Regions from separate parts of the Arthrobacter sp. PAMC25564 genome, predicted to be linked through region 2. Evidence: predicted binding sites of a transcription regulator. Region 2 holds the regulator's gene; the other holds the start of a gene.
The links. The regulator LexA, encoded in region 2, represses DNA repair genes until DNA is damaged. The targets are predictions, from matches to a motif close to TCGAACANNTGTTCGA.

Region 1 (12,063 bases), 990 kb from region 2:
AAGTAGCCGGTACGGTAGCGCGGCGGGATCAGACGGTGCGCCACCCCGGCGGCGGCCAGCGCCTTCGCCTCGAACTCAAGGACGTCCTCGGGCACCTCGGAGCCGTCCAGGACATGCCACGCGAGGTCCAGCAGTGCGGCGCCCAGGTATTCGGTGGTGCCGAATCCTTCGCCCCAGAGCAGGGCGGCGTTGAGTTTGTCCACGACCTCCTGCGGCAGGGCCTCACCGGTGGCGTGGTGCCGCGCATAGTTTGCCAGCACCTCCGGCCACATGGCCCACATTTCGTTCACCTGCGAGGGGTACTCCACGAAGTCCCGCGGCACATTCGTGCCGGAGAACCGAGGGTAGGTGACGGCGGACAACAGCCCGTGCAGGGCGTGCCCGAACTCGTGGAACGTGGTGCGCAGCTCGTCCAGGGTCAGGAGCGTCGGCTCGCCGGCCGGCGGTTTGGAGATATTGAGGTTGTTGATCACCACCGGCCGGGTGTCCAAGAGGCCGGACTGTTCCACAAGGGCGTTCATCCAGGCTCCGCCCCGCTTGGAATCGCGGGTGTAGTAGTCGCCCAGGAACAGGCCCAGCCCGGTGCCGTCCGGGTCCCGGACCTCCCAGACCCGGACGTCCGGGTGGTAGCCGGCCAGATCGCTGCGTTCGTGGAAGGTGATGCCGTAGAGGGCATTGGCGGCGAAGAACACGCCGTCGTTGAGCACCCGGTCCAGCTCGAAGTAGGGGCGCAGGGCCTGCTCGTCCACGGCGTACCGTTCACGCTTCACCCGGGCGGAGTAGTAGGCCCAGTCCCAGGCCTCGAGTGGGTGCCCGGCGATCTCCGCCAGTGCTTCGCCCTCCGCGTCGGCGTTCCGGACGGCAGCCGGGGCCAGCCGGGTCAGCATGGCCTGGACGGCTGCGAAGTCGGGCGCCGTCTGCCGGTCCACGGTGAGCTCGGCATAGTTGGAGAAGCCCAGCAGGCCGGCCTTTTCGGCACGGAGCCGCACCATGTCCGTGACGAGGTCCCGAACGTCGAGGCTGCCGCCGCCGCTGCCCCGGCCGATGGACGCCTCGTACAGGCGGCGGCGGACCTCGCGGTTTTCAAGGGCGGCCAGGGCCGGCTGGTTGCTGGGCTGGATGAGGGTGAGCAGGAACTTGCCCTCGTGCCCGGCGGCGCGGGCGGCTTCGGCGGCGCTGGCGACGTCGTCCGCGGGCAGGCCCGCCAGCGCGGCGTCGTCGTCCAGCAGCAGGGCGGCGGACTTCATCCCTTCCTTGGCGCGCTGGCCGAACTCGGTCCCCAGCCGGGCGAGCTCGGCGTTGACGGCCTTGAGCCGTTCCCGGCCCGCGTCGTCGAGCCGGATTCCGGACTGGCGGAACTCCTTGAGGTACTCCTCCACAAGCCGGGCCGACTCCGCATCAAGGCCGGCGGTGTCCAGTGCGGCGAAGCGTTCGAACAACCCCCGGTTGAGGTAGACGGCGTCCTGGTGGGCCGAGAAGAGCGGCGAGAGCCGGGTCTCCAGTTCCCGGATCGTGTCCGAGGCGTCAGCCGAGGCAAGCGTGAAGAAGACCGCGGCGGCGCGGTCCAGCAGCCGGCCGGACCGCTCCATGGCCAGGGCGGTGTTCTCGAAGGTAGCCGGCCCCGGAGTGTCCACGATCGCCTGGATTTCGGCCAGATGCTCCGCGAGGCCAGCCTCGACGGCCTCGGCGTAGTGAGCGTCGTCGATGTCAGCGAAGGGCGGCAGGCCGAACGGCAGGGTGCTGGGGCTCAGCAGGGGATTGGTCATGAAACAACTCTTTCATGTACGGCGGCGGTTCTCAACGGACTTCCCAGCGTGTTGTGATCGCCCACGCCCTAGGATGGCGGGCATGGGGAAGACCAATACAATGCTGCGTGGCCCGCTGCGCACCGGATTAGTCGCCGCGGCCGCAGCGGCGTCGCTGGCCGCGTGCGGCCTCATCGCAGGGCAGGAAAATACTGCCGGGCAGGACAATGCCACGGGCAGTCCGGCGGCCGCCGGCACAGCCGCCGGCACAGCCGCCGGCACAGCCGCCGGCACAGCCCCCGGCACAGCGGGCGGAGAAGCGGGCGGAGAAGCGCCGGCGGCACAGCCGCCGGCGAGCACGCCGACGCCGGGGAAGGGGCCCGCGTGCCCCGCGGTCCGCTGCGCCTCAGTGGTGGTCACCGGGGACATGCTGGTCCACGCGCAGCTCTGGGAGCAGGCCCGTGCGGATGCCCTGGCCACCGGGGCCAAGGGCCTTGACTTCGGCCCGCTGCTGGAGGGCCAGCGGCGATACATCGGGAAGAGCGACCTCGCGATCTGCCACCAGGAAACCCCGGTGGCCGGTCCGGCCGGTCCCTTCTCGGCGTACCCTTCCTTCAACGTTCCGCCGCAAATCATCGAGGCGTCCCGGCGGGTGGGCTACCAGGCGTGCACCACGGCCAGCAACCATACGATTGACCGGGGCACCGCGGGGCTGGTCCGCACCCTTGATGCCATGGACACGGCAGGGCTGCAGCACACGGGCTCCTACCGGACCGAGGCTGACTCGCACGGCGTTCTGATCCTGCAGACCGCCGCGGCGAAAATCGCCGTGATCGAGGGTACCTATGGACTGAACGGACAAGTCCCGGAGCAGGCCTGGCAGGTGGACATGCTCGATCCGGCCGCGATGATCGCCAAGGCCCGGAAGGCCCGCGCGCTGGGGGCGGACGTCGTGCTGGGCGTCATGCACGCCGGCGAGGAATACGCGAGTGTCCCCGACGCCCGGCAGCAGGATGCCGCCCACGCCCTCGTGGACAGCGGCCAGTTCAGCATGATCTACGGCCACCACACCCACTCGGTGCTGCCGATCGAGCAGTACAGGGGAACCTGGATTGTCTACGGCCTGGGCAACGGCGTCACCGAGCTGTCTCCGTCGTACGTGGTGAACAATGAAGGCCTGCTGGTCCGGGTCCAGTTCAGCCAGGACGCCGCCGGCACGTGGACCGCCTCGGACCTGGCCTGGGTGCCGTCGGTCATTGTCCGCGGACCCTACCGCTGGTGCTCAGTTGCATCCGATGCCCCGCAGGGCCCCTGTGCCGGCGCCGCCGCCGACGCCGCAACCCGGTTGCGCACCAGGGCTGTCGTCGAGTCCATGGGGGCCGCGGCTGCCGGTGCCCACGAACTGCTCATTTCCAAGGAGCCGTAACGCTTGAGGGCGGAGTGTTTCCGCCCGCAGGAGTTTCCCCGGCTTTGGCGGGCGCCGCCGGCGCGCCGGCCGGGACCGGCGGCGTGTTCCGGCCCCGGAACTTCAAAGCCGGGGAGAAACAGCGCGGACGGCGGGTCTCAGCGTGGCCGGCGGGCCGCGTGTTCGCGGGCGAGGACGGCGTAGGAGTCATCCGGCGTGCCGGGGGAGAAGCTGCCGTACTTGCGTTCGACGGCGGTTTGGATCAGGAAGTCCGCCACGGCCGGGTTCTTGGGCAGCAGCGAGCCGTGCAGGTAGCTCGCCACGATGTTCCGGTAGCGGGCCCCCTCCTGGCCGTCCCGGCTGTTGTTGCCGGTTCCCGTGGCCGTGGTTCCCAGCGGTGTGACGCCGGGACCCAGCGTGGTCTGGCCGCTGTGGTTCTCATAGCCCAGGATGGTGCCGAACTCGGGCGAGGACACCGAGACGTTGCCGATCAGGCGCTGGTCGGTGCCGTGCGTCTCCACGTCCAGGATGCCGATGCCCGGAATGACGGAGCCGAGCCGGGTCTTGAAGAACTTGCCGAACAGCTGGTACAGCCCGCAGATCACGAGCATGGGGGTGCCATCCTCGGCGAGCTGCTTCAGCAGCGACTCCCGCGAGAGGAGATCGTCCTTGATGACCAGTTGCCCGCTGTCCTGTCCGCCGCCGCCCACGATCAGGTCAACGTTCGCGGGGAAGTCGTCCCCGGGGTTGTACTCGAGCAGTTCCGGCGTGTACCCATGCCAGCGCAGGCGCTGGGCGAGGACCAGGGCGTTGCCCCAGTCGCCGTAGATGTTCATGTCCCGCGGGTACAGCTGCAGGACCCGGATGGTGCCTTTGCTGGCGGCCGGCGTGTCGCCGGGCGGGATTTCGTGTCCGGGCGGGACCTTTTGACCGGACCGGGGGGTCATGAGACCACCTCCACTGTGGTGATTTTGGACAGCCCGCGGCGGATGGCCAGCATGGCTGTGTAGGTGCAGAAGACCCGCTTCGGCTTTTCCTTGGCCCCGCGGATGAAGGCGGCCAGCGCGGGGGCGATCTCGGTGTCCACGGCGCCGACGGCGACGTCGTCGTATTGCAGCCGCAGCGCCATGTCGTAGGCCCGGGAGCCGGTCAGCTGATCCACCCCGCCGTCGCGGAGGGTGTCGAATTCGACGTCCCACAGCCAGGACATGTCCCGGCCGTCGGCGTAGTTGTCATTGATCGCGATCATCGTGGCGTATCCTGCCGCGGGGAAGGATTTCAGGCCCAGCCGGAAGCCGCTGGGGTTCTTGACCAGCACCAGTTCCAGCGGCAGGCCGTCCACGACGAGGCTCTCGCCACGGCCGAACGCCGGCGCCACCTGGGACAATGCCGTCAGCAGGCGGTTGCTGTCCGCAACTGCTTTTCCCTCCGGTTTTCCCTCCAGGGCTGGTCCGGTTCCCGGGTCCCGGACCGCGATGGCCCGGGCCAGGACCAGGGCAGCCGCGGCGTTGAAGATGTTGTAGACGCCGCGCAGTTTCATGGCGGTGGTGACGGTCACGCCGTCGTACTCAAAGTCCGCGTCCGCCGCACCCACCCGGCGCAGCACGACGTCGGCGTGCGGCCTTTCGGGGGCGGCCGGCGCCGGGCTGCCGTCGGCCGCCCGCAGCTCGTCGTCGTTCGGGAAGGTGCTAAGCAGGGAGTCGTCGAGGCCGAAGTAGAGGACGTCGGGACCGTTGAGCGTGTCCGCGATTCGGGCGACGCGCGGATCCTCCCGGTTCAGCACAACGGTTCCCGTGGTCTTGGCGGCAATGTGCTGCAGCAGTTCCGCGGTCTTGTCGATCTCGCCGAAGCGGTCCAGCTGGTCCCGCAGGACGTTGAGCAGGAGGCAGTAGCGCGGCGGAACCTGGTTGACGAAGTGCACCGCGTGGGCCTCGTCAAGTTCCAGCACGGCGACGTCCGCGTTCAGCCGTCCCCGCCAGTCCACCGCGCCGAGCAGCGCAGCGGCCACGCCGCGGGTGAAGTTGCTGCCGGTGCGGTTGGTGAAGACCTTCAGCCCCTGGCTCTCGAGCAGTTCCACCACCATCTTGGTGGTGGTCGTCTTGCCATTTGTGCCGCTGACGACGGCGACGCCGTGCGGCAGCGTCGACAGTGTCCTGCGCATGAAGCCAGGGTCGATTTTTTCGACGACGAGCCCGGGAAGGGCCGAGCCTCCGCCCCTGAGCCGGGAGACCCGGCGGACGAGCTTGCCGAGCGGAACGCTGAAGTAAAACATGCTTTGTAATATATCCCAGTGGCGGCATGGAAGCCCGTCGGCAGGGGGTGGCGGGTGCAAGTCCGGAAAGCGCCTAGCACTATGCTGGTCCGATGACCACCCCCACTTCTGCGCCTCCTTCCCGCGCGGGTGCAGGCCTGCGGATCGGCGTCCTGGCACTCCAGGGCGATTTCCGTGAACACCTGCACGCCGTCGGGGACGCCGGCGCCACCGGCATCGGTGTCCGACGCCCCGCCGAGCTCGACGGCCTCGACGGCCTCATTATTCCCGGCGGCGAATCGACCACCATCGACAAGCTCTCGAGGATTTTCGGGCTCCGGGACCCCCTGCGTGAACGCATCCAGGACGGGCTGCCGGTCTACGGTTCCTGTGCTGGCATGATCCTGCTCGCGGACCAGATCGCGGACCCGGCGACGGACCTGTCAGGGGCGCCGCAGCAGACCTTCGGCGGCCTGGACATCACGGTCCGCCGCAACGCCTTTGGCCGGCAGCGCGAATCCTTCGAGACCGACCTCGATTTCAAGGGCCTGGAGTTCAGTGCCACAGAGAACGGCGTGGCCCCGGTGCACGCAGTCTTCATCCGCGGGCCCTGGGTGGAGCGCGTCGGCGAGGGTGTGGAGGTCCTGGCCCAGGTGGAGCCGTCCAAGGCATCCCACCCCGATTCCCTGCACGGGACGGCTAGAATTGTTGCAGTGCGTTCCGGCAAGCTGCTGGCCACCTCCTTCCACCCGGAAGTGACGGGGGAGAAGCGCGTGCATGAACTGTTTATTCGAATGATCAGAGGGGAAGTTTAAAGCATGTCAGGCCACTCCAAATGGGCGACGACCAAGCACAAGAAGGCCATCCTCGACAGCCGCCGTGCCAAATCGTTCGCCAAGCTGATCAAGAACATCGAAGTCGCCGCGCGGATGGGCGGACCGGACCTTGCAGGCAACCCCGGCCTGGAACTGGCAGTCACCAAGGCCAAGAAGACCTCGGTCCCGGCTGACAACATCGACCGTGCGATCAAGCGCGGCGCCGGCCTCACCGGCGAAGTCGTGGACTATTCCGAAATCATGTACGAGGCCCGCGGCCCGCAGGGTTCGGCCTTGCTGATCGAATGCCTCACGGACAACAAGAACCGTGCCGCCTCGGAAGTCCGCCTCGCCATTTCCCGCAATGGCGGCACGATCGCCGATCCCGGTTCGGTCAGCTACCTGTTCAGCCGTAAGGGTGTTGTTTCCCTGCCGAAGAACGGCCTGACCGAGGACGACGTCCTGATGGCAGTCCTCGACGCCGGCGCCGAGGAAGTCAAGGACAACGGCGACAGCTTCGAGATCCACTCCGAGCCGACCGACCTCCAGGCCATCCGCGATGCGCTCAAGGAAGCGAACATTGAGTACGACACCGATGAGGCCGAATTCGTGCCGTCCATGCAGGTGCCGCTGGACCTGGAAGCCGCCAAGAAGTTCATGAAGCTCGTGGACGCCCTGGAAGAACTCGACGACGTCCAGAACGTCTACAGCAACGCCGACCTCAGCGACGAAGTGCAGGCCGCACTGGAAGCCGAGTGACCCTCCGCGTCCTCGGTGTCGACCCGGGCCTTACCCGGTGCGGGATCGGCGTCGTGGACGTGGAAAAGAACCGCCGGGCCACCATGGTGGCGTTCGGCGTCGTCGGCACATCACCGGACGAGAGCCTGGACCAGCGGCTGTTGGTGATTGCCACCTCCATCGATGACTGGCTGGACCGGTACGAACCGCACGTCCTCGCCGTCGAGCGCGTCTTTTCGCAGCTCAACGTCAGCACCGTGATGGGGGTGGCCCAGGCCTCGGGCGTGGTCATTGCCGCGGCCGCACGGCGCGGCATCCCGGTGGCGCTGCACACGCCGTCGGAGGTCAAGGCCGCCGTCACAGGCAGCGGGACGTCCAACAAGGACGCCGTCACCAAACTCGTCACCAAGATCCTCCGGCTTGACGCCCCGCCGCGGCCGGCCGACGCCGCCGATGCCCTGGCACTGGCGATCACCCACGCCTGGCGGGCCGGCAGCGGGACTTCCAACCAGAGCGCAGCCAGCACCGGACCGGGCAGCCAATCGCTGACTCCGGCCCAGCGCGCCTGGGCAGAAGCCGAGGCCAAAGCGCGCCGTGCGCGGTGAATGTCCGACTGTGCCACCGCAGAACTTGGTAGGCTATTCGTAGATATGTTCGGATAGCCGGGTCTTCCCGGCTGTATTGTCAGCGGTATTTTCGCTGTAGACCCAGGAGCCCGGCCTTGATCAGTTTTCTCCGCGGAACCGTAGCGCACGTCGGCCTGTCCTCGGCAGTGATCGACCTCAACGGCGCCGGCATGAGCGTGAACGCCACGCCGCAGACCCTTAGCAGCCTCCGGGCCGGTGAAGAGGGAAAGCTCTTCACCTCGCTGATCGTGCGCGAGGACTCCCTGACCCTGTTCGGGTTCTCCAGCGACGACGAGCGTGAGGTGTTCGACGTCCTGCTCAGCGTCAGCGGAGTCGGACCGCGCCTGGCGCTGGCCGTGCTGGCCGTCCATGAGCCGGAGGCGATCCGGGTCGCGGCGCACTCCGGCGACGGCAAGGCCTTCACCAAGGTGCCCGGGATCGGGCCCAAGGTGGCAGGCCGGATCGTGCTGGAACTGGCCGGGAAGCTCGTGCCGCATGGCACCGCCACCGGCACCGCTCCGGCAGCAACCGCGGAAGCCGCGTGGAAACCCCAGGTCATCGCCGCCATGACTAGCCTGGGCTGGTCCGAAAAGGACGCGACCGCCAGCATCGACAAGTCCCTGGCCGATTCGCCAGGGCTCGCCGAAAAGGGCAACGTCGCCGAGATCCTCCGGGCCACTCTGCGCTGGCTGGGCCAGGACGGCGCCCGCGCCGGGAACCGGGCAGGCGCCCGTGGCTGAGCCGTCGCTCGTGGCGGGGGGAGATGAGCCGGAGGAGCGGGCCATCGAGGCGGCCCTCCGGCCCAAGAACCTGCATGACTTCGTCGGCCAGCACCGGGTCCGCAAACAGCTGTCCCTCGTCCTGGAAGCCTCGCGGATGCGCGGCCGAAGCGCGGATCACGTGCTGCTCTCCGGCCCCCCGGGCCTGGGTAAAACGACGCTGTCCATGATCATCGCCGCCGAGATGAACGCCCCGCTGCGGATCAGCAGCGGCCCGGCCATCCAGCACGCCGGAGACCTCGCCGCCATCCTGTCTTCGCTCTCGGAGGGCGAAGTCCTCTTCCTTGACGAGATCCACCGGATGTCCCGGCCGGCCGAGGAAATGCTCTACATGGCGATGGAGGACTTCCGCGTCGACATTGTTGTGGGCAAGGGTGCCGGCGCCACCGCCATCCCGCTGGAGCTGCCGCCGTTTACGCTGGTCGGCGCCACCACCCGGGCCGGCCTTCTTCCCGGGCCGCTCCGGGACAGGTTCGGCTTCACCGGCCACCTCGAGTTCTACTCGGTCGAGGAGCTGGAACTCGTGCTCCGGCGCTCCGCGGGACTGCTGGACCTCAAGGTCAATTCCGCGGGCTTCAGCGAGATCGCCGGACGGTCCCGGGGCACACCCCGCATTGCCAACCGGCTGCTGCGGCGGGTCCGCGACTGGGCACTGGTCCACGGCATCGAGCAGATCGATGCCCGCGCCGCCTCGGCGGCCCTGGACATGTATGAGGTCGACAAGCGCGGCCTGGACCGGCTGGACCGCGCCGTCCTCGAGGCACTGATCACCAAGTTCGGCGGCGGGCCGGTGGGCCTTTCCACCCTCGCCATCGCCGTCGGCGAAGAGACGGAAACGGTCGAAACGGTGGCCGAGCCCTATCTGGTCCGCGAAGGCCTGCTGGGCCGGACGCCGCGGGGCCGGATCGCCCTGGCACCGGCGTGGACCCACCTTGGATTCGCAGTCCCCGCCGGCGCCTTCGGGCAGGACCCCCTGGAGCTGTTCCAGGCCTCCGGGCCGGGTGCTGACCTCGATGAAGAATCCGATCCGGAATGGATCCATAACACCCAGTAGCACTCCCGCATGCTCTTTTCCCTTTAGACTGGAATGACGCTCGGTGCGTTCGGGTCTTTGTTTCCGTGGGCGGCTGCTTTTGGCCCCCGGTGGTTGGGCTTGGTTTAGGCCAGGGTCCAGACAGGGCCCGGTCAGCCTGCCCGGAGCGAAGCAGACGTTGCCAATGACCAGCTACGCAAGTACAGAATGGAATTTCCCTGTGGATCCAATGAACATCCTGCTTTTCGTCATGCTCGGACTCTTCGTCTTCATGATGTTCCGCCGCAACAAGAAGACCAAGGAACAGGCCGTCGCGCTCCAGTCGAAGTTCGCACCGGGGGTGGAGGTCATGACGAGCTTTGGCCTGTTCGGCCGGATCGTTGAGATCGACGAGGAAGAGAACAAAGTTGTCCTGGAACTTTCGCCGGGAAACCTTGCCACCGTGCACCGCCAGGCAGTGACCAAGATCGTCGAGCCGGCTGCCGCAGCCGACGCGACCACGGTTGTTCCGGACGATGCTTCTTCGCTGACCCTCGACAAGGCCGACAGCACCGCCGCCGGTACCGATGCCGCGCGCAATGAAACGCCCGACGAAACCCTGCGCCGCCTCAACGATGAAGGCAAGAAAGACAGCTAGTCTGCCTACCCGGGCTATCCCGCGAGAAACTGCCGCGGGCATCCGCCGGTGCGGCACTCATGGCCGGCACCGGCGGACCCTCCGTAATTAATAGAAAGATCGACAATGGCACGAACTGGCCCCAAAAACTCAGCCCGCAGGGTGCTGGTCTGGCTTGGCGTTATCCTCGCCGTCCTGACTGCGGTCCTGGCGGGCGGCACCATGGCCGGCCAGGCGAGCTGGGCTCCCAAGCTCGCCCTGGACCTTGAAGGCGGCACCCAGATGATCCTGGCGCCCAAGGTTGAGGGCGGTTCGAACATCACCGAAGAACAGCTCAACCAGGCCGTGGCAATCATCCGCCAGCGCGTGGACGGCTCGGGCGTCGCGGAGGCTGAAATCAGCACGCAGTCCGGCCGGAATGTTGTCGTGAGCCTTCCGGGCACCCCGTCCAAGGAGACCCGTGCCCTGATCCAGGCCTCCGCGGACATGAACTTCCGGCCGGTCCTCCAGGCCGGCGCCGGCGCGGCGGTCCCGACGGCGTCCCTGACCCCGGACGACAAGCTGCCCCAGCCGACGGCCGCGCCCGCGAACAGCAGCGACGTGAACTGGATCACCGCCGACGTCTACAAGAAGTTCGAGACGCTGGACTGTGACAACCCGTCCCAGGACAAGCAGGAACGGTCCGACCCGGCCAAGCCGCTGGTCACCTGCGAGCCCGCATCCGCCACGTCGCCGGCCATCAAGTACATTCTGGGGCCGGTCGAGGTGAAGGGCTCGAACATCAAGTCCTCCTCGTTCCAGCTGCAGCGCGGTGCCCAGGGCGCCGTCACCAACGAGTGGGCCGTGAATATCCAGTTCGACGAGCAGGGCACCGCCAAGTTCAAGGAAGTCACCGAGCGCCTGTACCAGTTCTATGTGGCCGGCGGCGGCCAGAGCGGCTCCGACCCGAAGGCGCAATTCGCCATCGTGCTCGACGACCAGGTCATTTCCGCGCCGCGTTCCCTCGCCGTCATCACCGACGGACGTCCGCAGATCACCGGCGGGTTCACCGAACAGTCCGCGAAGGCACTCTCGGACCAGCTGCGGTTCGGCGCCCTGCCGATCAGCTTCGAGATCCAGAGCGAACAGCAGATCTCGGCCACCCTCGGCGGGGAACAGCTCCGCATGGGTATGCTGGCGGGCCTGATCGGCCTGCTCCTGGTGGTTGTCTACTCGCTGTTCCAGTACCGGGCGCTCGGCTTCGTCACCATTGCCTCCCTGGTGGTGGCCGGTGCAATTACCTACCTCGCCATAGCGATCCTGGGCTGGACGGAGAACTACCGGCTCTCCCTCGCCGGTGTTGCGGGCCTCATCGTGGCCATCGGCCAGACTGCGGACTCGTTCATCGTCTACTTCGAACGCATCCGTGATGAGCTCCGCGAAGGCCGCGGCCTGGTCTCGGCGGTCCAGAACGGCTGGAAGCGTGCCAAGCGCACCGTCCTCGCGTCCAAGGCCGTCAATCTCCTCGCCGCCCTGGTGCTGTACTTCGTGGCCGTCGGCAACGTCCGAGGCTTCGCATTCACTCTCGGCCTGACCGCCATCGCCGACCTCATCGTCGTCTTCATGTTCACCCACCCGACCCTTCAGGTCCTGTCCAAGACCAGGTTCTTCGGCGAAGGCCACCGGTTCTCCGGCCTTGACCCGAAGCGCCTCGGCGCCGTGCCCCTGTACCGGGGCGCAGGCCGGATCCGCACGCCGGAAGACAAGCCCGCCGTCGCGGTCCGTGCCAAGAACACCGGCGCCGTAGCCGAGGCCGAGCGCCGGATGACCATTGCAGAACGCCGCCTCGCGGAAAAACAGGAGCAGCTCGCCGGTTCCTCCAAGAGCGCAGCCAAGGAGGGCAAGTAAATGGCCAGCTTCGCCACATTCGGTAACGAGCTCTACACGGGCAAGCGCTCGTACGACTTCGTCGCGTCCAAGAAAATCTGGTTCCTGATCGCAGCCGTCGCCGTTGCGCTCTCGATCCTCCTCCCGGTCGCCAAGGGCGGCTTCAACCTCGGGATCGAGTTCCGCGGC
Region 2 (12,063 bases):
GGTTCACGTACGACGGGGACCAGCTGGGACAGGGCATGGAGAACTCCCGCCGCTTCCTGCGCGACAACCCGGAACTGGCCGCAGAACTGGAGCGCCTCATCAAGGAGAAGCTCGGTGTGGGCGTCAAGGCACCGGCCGAGACCGAAGCTTCGCCGAAGCTGAAGGCCGTTGACGGCTTCTAGCGGCAGAGTCCGTGAGGGGTCAGGATTCCGGCCGCGGAATCCTGGCCGTGGCGTTGCCGGTGGCACCGGTCCTGCGGGCGATGCAGCCGCCGGGCCGGTGTCCGGTGATGTAGCGCTTGACGCTGAAGCGGCGCCGGACCGCGACGCCGATCCGGCGGGCGTCGCGCGGGCCATCGTGCTCCGGCAGTTGACGAATTCGCCGAAGAGCCGGCTGCAGCTCTCCCGCAAGCTGGCCGAGCGCAATGTCCCTGAGGACGTCGCCGAGGCCGTGCTGGACCGCTTCGAAGAAGTGCGGCTCATTGACGACGCCGAGTTCGCGGATATGTGGGTCCGCAGCCGGTCCCGGACCCGCAGGCTCGCCAAGGGCGCCCTGCGCCGTGAGCTCGCTGAGAAGGGCATCGATCCGGACACCGCGGCCGGCGCCCTGGAACAGCTCAGCGACGAGGACGAGGAAGCAGCAGCCCGTGAACTCGTCGAGCGCAAGCTCCGGGGATCCCGCGGCTTCGAAGACCGGGCCGAGCGGGACAAGGCCACGCGCCGGCTGGCCTCCATGCTCGCCCGCAAGGGGTATCAACCCTCGCAGGCGTTCCGGATTGTCGGCGAAGTCCTTGATGCTGCTGCCGGGCACGCCGAACCCGGACCCTGAATCAGCAGCCGCCGCTGCGCCGCCGGAAGGACCCCCACGCGGCGACAGCGCCGACCCGGTACCCTTAACAGGTGAGTTTGACCATTCCCTCCCCAGCAGCCGGCACCACTCCTTCCACGGATACTGCGTCATCCCCTGACACGCCGGAGCCCCGCACCTACCAGGTGCGCACCTTCGGCTGCCAGATGAACGTGCACGATTCCGAGCGCATGTCCGGGATGCTGGAAGCCGCCGGCTACGTCCCCGCCGCCGGCGACCTGGCGGACGTCGTGGTCTTCAACACCTGCGCCGTGCGGGAGAACGCCGACAACAAGCTCTACGGCAACCTCGGCATGCTGGCTCCGGTCAAGGCCGCCAACCCCGGCATGCAGATCGCCGTGGGCGGCTGCCTCGCGCAGAAGGACCGCGAAACCATTCTCAAGAAGGCGCCCTGGGTGGACGCCGTCTTCGGGACGCACAACGTCGGCGCCCTGCCTGCCCTGCTCGAGCGCGCACGCCACAACAACGAGGCCCAGCTGGAAATCCTCGAGTCCCTCGATGTTTTCCCGTCCACCCTCCCCACCAAGCGCGACTCGGTCTATGCCGGCTGGGTGTCCATCTCGGTCGGCTGCAACAACACCTGCACCTTCTGCATCGTCCCGGCCCTGCGCGGGAAGGAGAAGGACCGGCGCCCCGGCGATATCCTGGCCGAAATCCAGGCCCTCGTCGACGACGGCGCCATCGAAGTGACGCTGCTGGGCCAGAACGTGAATTCCTACGGCGTCGAATTCGGCGACCGGCAGGCGTTCTCGAAGCTGCTGCGCGCCTGCGGCGGGATTCCCGGCCTGGAACGCGTCCGCTTCACGAGCCCGCACCCCGCCGCCTTCACCGACGACGTGATCGACGCCATGGCCGAAACCCCCAATGTCATGCCGCAACTGCACATGCCCCTGCAGTCGGGCTCCGACAAGGTCCTCAAGGACATGCGGCGGTCCTACCGCTCCACCAGGTTCCTCGGCATCCTGGACAAAGTCCGCGAAAAGATCCCGCACGCCGCGATCTCCACCGACATCATCGTCGGCTTCCCCGGCGAGACGGAACAGGACTTCCAGGCCACCCTCGACGTGGTGGAGAAGTCCCGCTTCGCTACCGCCTTCACCTTCCAGTACTCCAAGCGCCCCGGCACCCCTGCTGCGGATCTGCCGGACCAGCTCCCCAAGGCCGTGGTCCAGGAGCGCTTCGAGCGGCTCACCGCCCTGCAGGACCGTATCGCGGCCGAGGAAAACGCCCGCCAGCTCGGCCGCCGCCTGGAGGTCATGGTCACCGCGCAGTCCGGCCGCAAGGCCGAGGAGACCCACCGTCTCTCGGGCCGCGCCCAGGACCAGCGCCTCGTCCACTTCTCCGTGCCTGCCGGTGCCGAGGTGCCGCGCCCCGGCGACCTCGTCACGGTCACCATCACGGAGGCCGCCGCCTTCCACCTCGTCGCCGACCCCGCCACGGCGGCTGACTACAGCCTCCGCCGCTCCCGCGCCGGCGACGCCTGGGACCGCTCCCAGGCCGACTCCTGCGGGGCCCCCGTGCCGGGTGCCGGCTCCGGCACGACGGGCGTGTCCCTGGGCATGCCGAGCCTCCCGGTCCGCGGCCGCTAGCCTGATGGCCGTCACGCCGCAAGGCACGACGCCGGTCCCTCCGGAAGGCGCGCACGGCGCGCCGGTCACCGCGCCGCCGGTGATCGCCGTCGTCGGGCCGACGGGCTCCGGCAAGTCCGATCTTGCCGTCTCGCTCGCGCTGGAACTCGACGGCGAGGTCATCAACGCCGACTCCATGCAGTTCTACCGTGGCATGGACATCGGTACCGCCAAGATCAACGACGCCGAACGCAGGGGAGTGCCCCACCACCTCCTGGACACCATGGACGTGACCGGGGAAGCCAGCGTCTCCGACTTCCAGCGGCAGTCCAGGGCCCTGATCGCCGACATCCACAGCCGCGGCAAACGGGCGATTCTCGTCGGCGGCTCCGGGCTGTACGTCCGCGCGGCCCTGGACGTCCTGGAGTTTCCCGGCACGGACCCGGCCATCCGCCGCCGCCTCGAAGCGGAGCTGGCAGCGACGGGACCGGACCCGCTGCGGACCAGGCTGGAACGTGTTGACCCGGTATCCGCCGGCCGGCTCGGCGACGCCCGCCGGATCATCCGTGCCCTGGAGGTATTTGAACTGACCGGGCGACCCTTCAGCTCCTTTATGCCGGGCCGCGAGTACTTCCAGCCGGCCGTGCAGATCGGCCTGTCGGTGGACCGCGCGCTGCTCCACGAACGCCTCGCCCGCCGCGTCCACCACATGGTGGACCAGGGCCTGCTCGAGGAAGTCCGGACGCTCGACGCCGCCGGACTCCGGCTCGGGAAGACAGCACCCCGGGCCCTCGGCTATGCCCAGTTCCTCAAGGTCATCGACGGCGAATCGGACGTCGATGCGGCCGCGGAGGCGACCATCATCGCCACCCGGCAGTTCGCCCGCCGCCAGCTCACCTGGTTCCGCGCGGACCCCCGCATCACCTGGCTGGACCGGCAGGATCCCGGGCTGGTGGCCAAGGCCGCTGCGCTCTGCGCCCCGGCCCCTAAGGACAGGACACGGCCTAGCATTCCGCTGTGATCCGCCGGGAGCGTAGTTTTTCCGGGCACTGCGGCCGGACCGGTAGCCTTGGACCATGGATGATTCCCGAGCCGCGGCCCCCGACCTCACTGCCGAAACCGACACTGCGGCCCTGAGCGGACTGAAGTTCTCCAAAGGCCACGGCACGGGCAACGACTTCGTGCTGATCGCCGATCCCAACGGCACCCTCTCCATCACGCCCGGGCAGGTCGCGGCGCTGTGCGACCGCCACCGGGGGATCGGCGGCGACGGCCTGATCCGTGCCGTCCCGTCCCGGCTGCTCCCCGAAGGCCAGGCCCTGCTGGCAGGGCACCCCGACGCCGAGTGGTTCATGGATTACCGCAACGGCGACGGCTCGCTCTCGGAAATGTGCGGCAACGGTGTCCGGGTGTTCGTGCATTTCCTGATCGCCGAGGGCCTCGTCGATCTGCCCGCCGGTGAATCGTTGACCATAGGCACCCGCGGCGGTGTCAAGACGATCGTCCGCACGGCGGCCGGCTATGCCGTGGATATGGGCCCCTGGGCATTCATTTTCCCCGGCGAGGCCACCGCCCGGGCCATGGATTCGCTGGTCAGCGCAGCGGGACTGGAAGTTGCCAGGCCCGCACTCTCGGTGAGCATGGGCAATCCGCACACCGTCGTGGCCCTGGCCGAACCGGCCGAGCTCGAGGCCACCCGGCTGTTCACCGCGCCCCACGTCGACCCGATCCCGCCGCACGGCACCAACGTCGAGTTCGTGGTTCCGTCCGAGCCCCTGGTCCACGACGGCGTGGGCACCATTACGATGCGCGTGCATGAGAGGGGAGTGGGGGAAACCCAGTCCTGCGGAACCGGCGCGTGCGCCGCCGCCGTCGCGATCCGTCACTGGGCCGGCCAGGGGGCACCGGATGCCTGGAACGTGCACGTGCCCGGCGGCGTCGTTGGCGTGAAGTTCTTCCTCGGGGCGGAGGGTCACGAGCATGTCGAGCTGAGCGGCCCGGCCGTGATCGTTGCTAGCGGGACGATTTCCTGACCCGCAGGATCCGGAACGACTTCGAGGTGCTTTCACGGGTCACCGTGAAGCTGCTGTCCAGCTCCGCCGCCAGCCAGCGCTGAAGCGAATCCGAGCCCAGGTTCTTCTGCACCACCAGCCAGGCAGAACCGCCGGGGGCCAGCCGCGGCAGCCAGAGGAGCATGAGGGCGTGAAGCTCATCCTTGCCGATCCGGATGGGCGGGTTGGACCAGATCGTGTCGAAGCGGAGCTCCGGGTCGACGGCGTCCGGCGTGCTGGCCGTGATATTTTCCAGCCCCAGCAGCGCGGCGTTTTCGTTCGTCAGAGTCACACAGCGCTCATTGACGTCCACGGCATAGACCCTCGCATGGGGCGCGCGCAATGCCATGGTCAGCGCGATCGGGCCCCAGCCGCAGCCGATGTCCAGCAGGTTTCCCTGCGGTGCCGGGGCGGGAACATCGGCGAGCAGGACCGCGGTGCCCTTGTCGATGGCGTCCGGGCTGAAAATCGCAGAGGATGTCTGCAGGTGGCGCGTCTGGCCGGCAAGCTCCACGATGAGTGGCTTGCGGGTGAACGGCCCGGCCGGCTGGGCGCTGAAATAGTGTGCAGAATCCATAACTGGCCAGATTAGTTGGCTGCCGGCCGGTATGGGAAACCGGATGGACATCGCGGGGCCGACGAGACCCGGTATCCCGGCGGCGGTCAGGGGTGGACAGAGCGGTCTGCTAGTGTTAAATACATGTTCCTGACCTTCAAATAAGCGGCACGCTGCAAGCAGGCACGGGTTCAATCCCGTCCCCGGAGCGACGCAGGTAGTTACCTTCCGCCCGGTCTGCCACCCCGTCTGATCCTTGTGGCCCTTACCGTGAGCCGGCTCACCTGCCGGCGCCCGGTCCGCTTGGAGCCCGGCGTGTGCTTGGCGTCAGGACCGGCGGACCGTTTCCCGCACCATCAGGCGCGCCGCCGCCTGGTCCCTCCCTCAATTCACTGCTCCACCACGGAGCCCGCCCCGCCCGCGGCATCGCTGCCGCCGGCACCCCAGGAGGCACGGATGACCAATAGTCGTCAGCCCAGCGCGAATACAGCAGCAGAGAGCATCAATCGGCACTATTCTGAAATTGCCGAACCTTCAAAGGAGACCATGACCAGTCAGCCCAACCCCGGACACGATCCAGCAGCCCAGGACATGAGTCCCGAGGAAATCCAGGCTGTTATCGACCGGATCCTCTCCAAGGACACCCCGGCCCGGAATGCAGGCCACAACGGCGGCTCAAGTGCCGGCGGGTCCAAAACCGTGCTCGGCAAGGCCCAGGCCATTTCCGGGCTGTCAGCAGAACCCAGCAGCTACGACGGCGACCAGCAGGATCTCGAGGAACGGCACGCCCTGCGCCGTACCGCCGGCCTGTCCACCGAACTCGAAGACGTCACCGAAGTCGAATACCGGCAGCTGCGCCTCGAGCGCGTGGTGCTGGCGGGGCTTTGGACCGAAGGCACCCTCGCCGACGCCGAGAACTCGCTGCGCGAACTGGCGGCCCTGGCCGAGACGGCCGGCTCGGAAGTTCTCGACGGCCTCGTCCAGCGCCGGGCCAAGCCCGATCCGGGCACTTTCCTTGGCTCCGGCAAGGCCCAGGAGCTCAAGGACATCGTGATGTCCACCGGCGCCGACACCGTCGTTGTCGATGCCGAGCTCGCCCCGTCGCAGCGCCGTGCCCTCGAAGACATCGTCAAGGTCAAGGTCATCGACCGTACGGCCCTGATCCTGGACATCTTTGCCCAGCATGCGAAGAGCCGGGAGGGAAAGGCGCAGGTCGAACTGGCCCAGCTCGAATACCTGCTCCCGCGGCTTCGTGGCTGGGGCGAATCGATGTCCCGCCAGGCCGGTGGCCAGGTGGGCGGTGCCGGCGCAGGCATGGGCTCCCGTGGCCCCGGTGAAACCAAGATCGAACTGGACCGGCGCCGGATCCGCACCCGGATGGCCAAGCTGCGCCGCGAAATCGCCGCGATGAAGCCGGCACGGGAAACCAAACGCGCCAACCGCCGTCGGAATGCGGTTCCCTCGGTGGCGATTGCCGGATACACCAACGCCGGCAAGTCGTCCCTGCTGAACCGCCTGACCGATGCCGGGGTCCTGGTGGAGAACGCCCTGTTCGCCACCCTGGACCCGACGGTCCGCAAGGCCGAGACCTCGGACGGCTTGGGCTACACCCTGGCCGACACCGTGGGCTTCGTCCGCTCGCTGCCCACCCAGCTCGTGGAGGCCTTCCGCTCCACCCTGGAAGAGGTTGCCGACTCGGACCTGATCCTGCATGTCGTGGACGTCTCCCACCCGGATCCGGAGGGCCAGATTGCCGCCGTCCGGGCAGTGTTCAGCGAGGTCGACGCGCGCAAGGTGCCCGAGATCATCGTCCTGAACAAGGCCGACGCCGCGGATCCCTTCGTCGTCGAACGGCTCAAGCAGCGCGAACCGCGCCACGTTGTGGTCTCGGCACGCACGGGCGAAGGCATCCCGGAGCTGCTCAAGGCCATCAGCGAGGCGATTCCGCGGCCCAGCGTGAAGCTGGAACTGTTGATCCCGTACAACCGTGGTGACCTGCTCAGCAAGCTGCACGAAACCGACGCCGAGATCATCAGCCTCGACCATGAGGAGAACGGCACCCGGGCCGTGGTGAAGGTGCGCGAAGGCTTCGCCGCTGAACTGGATTCGTTTATCAGCAATGACTGAGTCAGCAACCGGCCCGGCCGGCGAGCAGTTCGTGATCGAGCTGCTCGACCGGGCCGTGTCCGGCATGGGCGGCCAGAGCCGGGACGGCCAGCACGAGATGGCCCGGCAGGTGGCGCACGCGATCGACAGCGGCGACCACCTGCTGGTCCAGGCCGGAACCGGCACGGGAAAGTCCCTGGCGTACCTGATTCCGCTGATCGCCCACTCGCTGGTCAGCGACAAGCCCACCCTGGTGTCCACCGCCACCCTGGCCCTGCAGACCCAGATCGTGGGCCGGGACCTGCCCCGGCTGCTCAAGACCATCACCCCGTCCCTGCAGCGCCCTGTCAAAGTCGCGCTGGTCAAGGGGCGCTCCAATTACGTCTGCCGGCACAAGCTCGACGGCGGGTTCCCCTCCGAGGAACCGTCCGAGGGGCAGCTTTTCTCGCTGGGCGAGGATACCTCCGTCCCGCATTTCGCGGCGGCCATGGGCGGCCCGTCCTCCCAGCTGGGCAAGGAAGTCGTCCGGCTGCGCGAATGGGCCGAAGACACTGTCACGGGGGACCGGGACGAACTTATGCCCGGTGTGACGGACCGGGCCTGGCGCCAGGTCTCCGTCACCTCGATGGAATGCCTCGGCGCCCAGAAGTGCCCGCTCGCGGCCGAGTGCTTCAGCGAGCTGGCCCGGCAGAACGCCGCCGACGCCGACGTCGTCGTCACCAACCACGCCATGCTGGCCGTCAGCGCCTTCGAGGGCCTGGCCGTCCTGCCGGACTATGACGTCGTTGTCGTGGACGAGGCCCACGAGCTCCAGGACCGCGTCACCGGCGCCGTCTCTGGCCAGCTCTCCGTGGCCATGGTGCATGCCGCCGCCTCGGGCGCCCGCAAACACACCGGCATCACCGTGGACGCACTCAACAACGCGGCGTCCCACCTGGAACTTGCCATCGAAGGCGTCCCCAGCGGACTGATGCCCAACGGGCTCAACAGCGAACAGCTGGACTGCGTGGACCAGTTGCGGGATGCCTGCCGTGCGGCTCTGTCCGATTCCAAGGGGGACAGCGCCAGCACGGCCGACGGCGGCCGCCAGCTCGCGCGCTCCCGGCTCATGGTCATCCTGGAACTCTGCGAACGGCTCCTGGCTGCCCGGGAAAACCGCGAGGTGGTCTGGTTTTCCCGCAACAGCACGTTCGACCCGCAGCAGGGCTACTCCCCGCCCGACGAGACCGCACCGGCCCTGATCAACGTGGCACCGCTCAGCGTCGCCGGACGGCTCCGCGAGGGCCTGTTCGCAGACCACACCGTGATCCTGACCTCGGCGACGCTCGCGATCGGCTCCGCCTTCGAACCGGCTGCAGGCGGCCTCGGGCTGGTCGGACCCGGCGCCCCCAGCTGGACCGGCGTCGACGTCGGCTCGCCCTTCGACTACCCGAAGCAGGGCATCCTCTACGTCGCCAGGCATCTGCCCAAGCCCGGCCGCGGAGCGTCCCCGGAAGCCCTCGACGAGCTGGAAAAGCTGATCACGGCCTCCGGCGGCGGGGCACTGTGCCTCTTCTCCTCCCGGCGCGCCGCCGAAGACGCCGCCGAGGCCATGCGGCCACGGATGGACGTGGACATCCTGTGCCAGGGTGATTCGACCATGACGGCACTCGTGCGGCAGTTCGCCGAGGAGCCGGACACCTGCCTGTTCGGCACGATGTCCCTTTGGCAGGGTGTCGACGTTCCCGGCGATTCGTGCCGGCTTGTGGTCATCGACAGGATTCCCTTCCCTCGTCCGGATGACCCGCTGATGACCGCGCGCTCACGGGCGGTCGCCCAGTCCGGCGGGAATGGGTTTATGTCCGTCTCGGCCACGCACGCCGCCATCCGCCTCGCCCAGGGGGCAGGCAGGCTGATCCGCTCGACGTCGGACAAGGGCGTGGTGGCGGTCCTGGATTCACGGCTGTCGACAGAACGCTATGGGGCGTTCCTTCGCGCGGCCTTGCCGCCGTTCTGGCCGACCACCGATCCGGCAATCGCCCTGGCGGCGCTGGAACGGCTCGCCACGGAATCGCGGCAGGCTGCCACCTAGCCGCGGGGGAGCCGCGGGGCTTTAGCTAGGTGCCCTCCCGGGCTGCGGGCCGGACCAGCCCTAAAGGGAGCGCAGGACGGAGACGACCTTGCCCATGATGACGGCGTGGTCGCCGAGGATGGGCTCGTAGCGGGTGTTCTGCGGCAGCAGCCAGGTGTGGCCGTCGCGCTGCCGGAAGGTCTTGACTGTTGCCTCGTCATCCAGCAGTGCGGCAACGATATCGCCGTTGAGGGCATCACCCTGGCGCCGGACGACGACCCAGTCGCCGTCGCAGATGGCGGCGTCGATCATCGAATCGCCGGCGACCTTGAGCATAAAGAGTTCGCCGTGGCCCACCAGCTGGCGCGGCAGCGGCATAACGTCTTCCACGACCTGGTCTGCCAGGATGGGGCCACCGGCGGCGATCCGGCCCACGAGGGGCACCATTGCGGTATCCGTGGCGCTGGCGAGCTCCGAGACGGACAGCCCTCCGACGGTGCGCAGTCCGCCGGACTTCTCCACGCCTGAAATCCTGGTGCTTCCCTCATCGAGGGTCAGCGGCATCAGCACTTCCATGGCGCGCGGACGTTTGGGATCCCGCCGGAGATAGCCGAGCTTTTCCAGTTGCGAGAGCTGGTGCGTGACGCTGGACAGGCTGGCGAGCCCTACAGTGTCGCCGATCTCGCGCATCGACGGCGGATATCCCTTCTCCGTCACAGACCGCTGGATCGTTTCCAGGATCTTCTTCTGCCGGACGGTAAGGCTCTTGGGGGCCCGGGCTGGCTGGGGGTTCCGTGGAGCGGCCCTGCCGCCGGTGGCTTGTGCTGCCATGTTCGCCAACGCCTTTCCAATCCGCCCGGCTGCCGTTGCTGCACGTGCCGGGGTCTTCCGGCCTGAAATGTCAGACCCTGCTGATCAACTACTGGTGTTCAACCGCGGAAACGGTTGAGCTGTGATTCAAACGTAGGCCAGCCCCACGGCTTTTTCAAACATTTGTTCTAGCGAGTCTCGACAATGTTCGTCAATAAGTGCTAAAACGGAACCAGCAAAGTTCGAATATGTGTTCTACTCTGGACTGGCCGGGTGCAGGATGGCGTTCGGCAACATGTTCGAAGGTCAGGCCGGTTGGCGGCAGGTACGTGGAGTACGCCGGGCGGGAAAGTGTCGGCACCGTATGGTCCAGGAGGGCTCAGTTCATGTCAGCATCAAGCGCGTTTCACGATACATTCGGCCAGTACGATCCGTCCGAACAGGTCCGGTCTTTCGACCATCATGTCCCTGCAGGTCCGGCAGGTCCGGCAGGTCCGGCAGGTCCGGCGGGTCCGGCGTCCGCACCGCGCACCAAGCAGGGGCCGCTCCGGCTGACCCGGCGGGGAAGGTTCGTCTTCTTCGGTGTGCCGCTCATCCTGCTGGCCGCCCTTCTTCTGTCGCTCAGCGGCTTCCTCAACGCTCCCGCCAAGGCGGCGGAGTCAGCGTCCGAGCTGTCGCCGACCCCGGCCGTGTCCGTGACGGTCCAGTCCGGTGAATCCCTGTGGGCCATCGCAGCCGCCGTGGCACCGGGGCGCGATCCCCGGGACGTGGTCGCCGACATCGTCCAGCTCAACAACCTGGATGCCGCGCGCGTCTTCCCGGGCCAGCGGCTCTTCGTTCCGTCCAAATAGGGCGCCAGGCGTCACAGTTTCAGGGCTCGCCACGGCCTCACTTAAACTGTTGAGGTGACTGACCAGTTAGAGCGCCTCAACCGACTTCCCCTCCGGACCAATCTGCGGGGCCTGCACCCGTACGGTGCGCCCCAGCTGGATGTCCCCATCCTGCTCAACGTCAACGAGAACACCCATGGTGTTCCGGCCGACGTCCAGGCGGCCATCGCCGAGGCCGTCACGGCGGCGGCCGCCGGCCTGAACCGGTACCCTGACCGTGAGTTCACGGAACTGCGCGAAGCGTTGGCGGAGTACCTCGGCCACGGACTGGGCGCAGAGAACATCTGGGCGGCCAACGGTTCCAACGAGGTGCTCCAGCAGATCCTCCAGGCCTTCGGCGGCCCGGGCCGCACCGCCCTGGGCTTCCCTCCCACATACTCCATGTACCCCCTGCTGGCCGCAGGAACGGACACCGGATACATCGTCGGAGAACGGGCCGGGGACTACGGACTCAGTGCGGAATCGGCGGCACGCCAGGTGCGCGAACTCCAACCCAACGTCGTCTTCCTGTGCTCCCCGAACAACCCCACCGGCACCGGCCTCGGCCTCGACGTCGTGGAGGCCGTCTACGCCGCCGGTGAGGCCAGCCAGACCATCGTGATCGTCGACGAGGCCTACCACGAGTTCGCCCACGACGGCACGCCCAGTGCGCTCACGCTGCTGCCCGGCCGGGAACGGCTCATCGTCTCGCGCACCATGAGCAAGGCCTTCGCCCTCGCCGGCGCCCGGCTTGGGTACATGGCCGCGGCACCCGGGGTGACTGACGCGCTGCGCCTGGTCCGCCTCCCGTACCACCTCTCGGCGATCACCCAGGCAACCGCCCTGGCCGCGCTGCACCACCGGGTGGCGCTGATGGCCGACGTCGAGGACATCAAGCGCCAGCGGGACCGGATCGTCTCCGAACTGCAGCGGATGGGCCTCAAGCCGGCCGCCTCTGATTCCAACTACGTCTTCTTCGGCGGCCTCGAGGACCAGCACGGGATCTGGCAGGGGCTGCTCGACGCCGGCGTGCTCATCCGCGACGTCGGCATCCCCGGACACCTGCGCGTCACGGCCGGCACTGAGACCGAAACCACAGCCTTCCTCGAAGCCCTCGAGCGGATCCTGACCGGCCGCGCAGCGCTGCAGGCCTAGACTTAAGCCCGGGACCAGATCACTGCACGAC

Region 1: a site for LexA is predicted at 7,597-7,612, ahead of ruvA (Holliday junction branch migration protein RuvA). Genes of this name have one in related genera too.

The regions. Positions count from the first base shown of each region.
Region 1 is NZ_CP039290.1:2,491,610-2,503,672, forward strand. It holds gene E5206_RS11670 (M3 family metallopeptidase) at 1-1,766, opposite strand, end outside; gene E5206_RS11675 (CapA family protein) at 1,849-3,171, shown strand; gene E5206_RS11680 (glutamine amidotransferase) at 3,309-3,986, opposite strand; gene E5206_RS11685 (Mur ligase family protein) at 4,094-5,422, opposite strand; gene pdxT (pyridoxal 5'-phosphate synthase glutaminase subunit PdxT) at 5,515-6,216, shown strand; gene E5206_RS11695 (YebC/PmpR family DNA-binding transcriptional regulator) at 6,220-6,975, shown strand; gene ruvC (crossover junction endodeoxyribonuclease RuvC) at 6,972-7,559, shown strand; gene ruvA (Holliday junction branch migration protein RuvA) at 7,676-8,320, shown strand; gene ruvB (Holliday junction branch migration DNA helicase RuvB) at 8,313-9,413, shown strand; gene yajC (preprotein translocase subunit YajC) at 9,622-10,029, shown strand; gene secD (protein translocase subunit SecD) at 10,135-11,895, shown strand; gene secF (protein translocase subunit SecF) at 11,896-12,063, shown strand, end outside.
Region 2 is NZ_CP039290.1:3,477,934-3,489,996, reverse strand. It holds gene recA (recombinase RecA) at 1-182, shown strand, start outside; gene E5206_RS16220 (regulatory protein RecX) at 355-828, shown strand; gene miaB (tRNA (N6-isopentenyl adenosine(37)-C2)-methylthiotransferase MiaB) at 900-2,456, shown strand; gene miaA (tRNA (adenosine(37)-N6)-dimethylallyltransferase MiaA) at 2,461-3,456, shown strand; gene dapF (diaminopimelate epimerase) at 3,512-4,468, shown strand; gene E5206_RS16200 (methyltransferase) at 4,449-5,063, opposite strand; gene hflX (GTPase HflX) at 5,589-7,169, shown strand; gene E5206_RS16190 (ATP-dependent DNA helicase) at 7,162-9,219, shown strand; gene lexA (transcriptional repressor LexA) at 9,280-10,029, opposite strand; gene E5206_RS19665 (LysM peptidoglycan-binding domain-containing protein) at 10,560-10,859, shown strand; gene E5206_RS16175 (histidinol-phosphate transaminase) at 10,914-12,032, shown strand.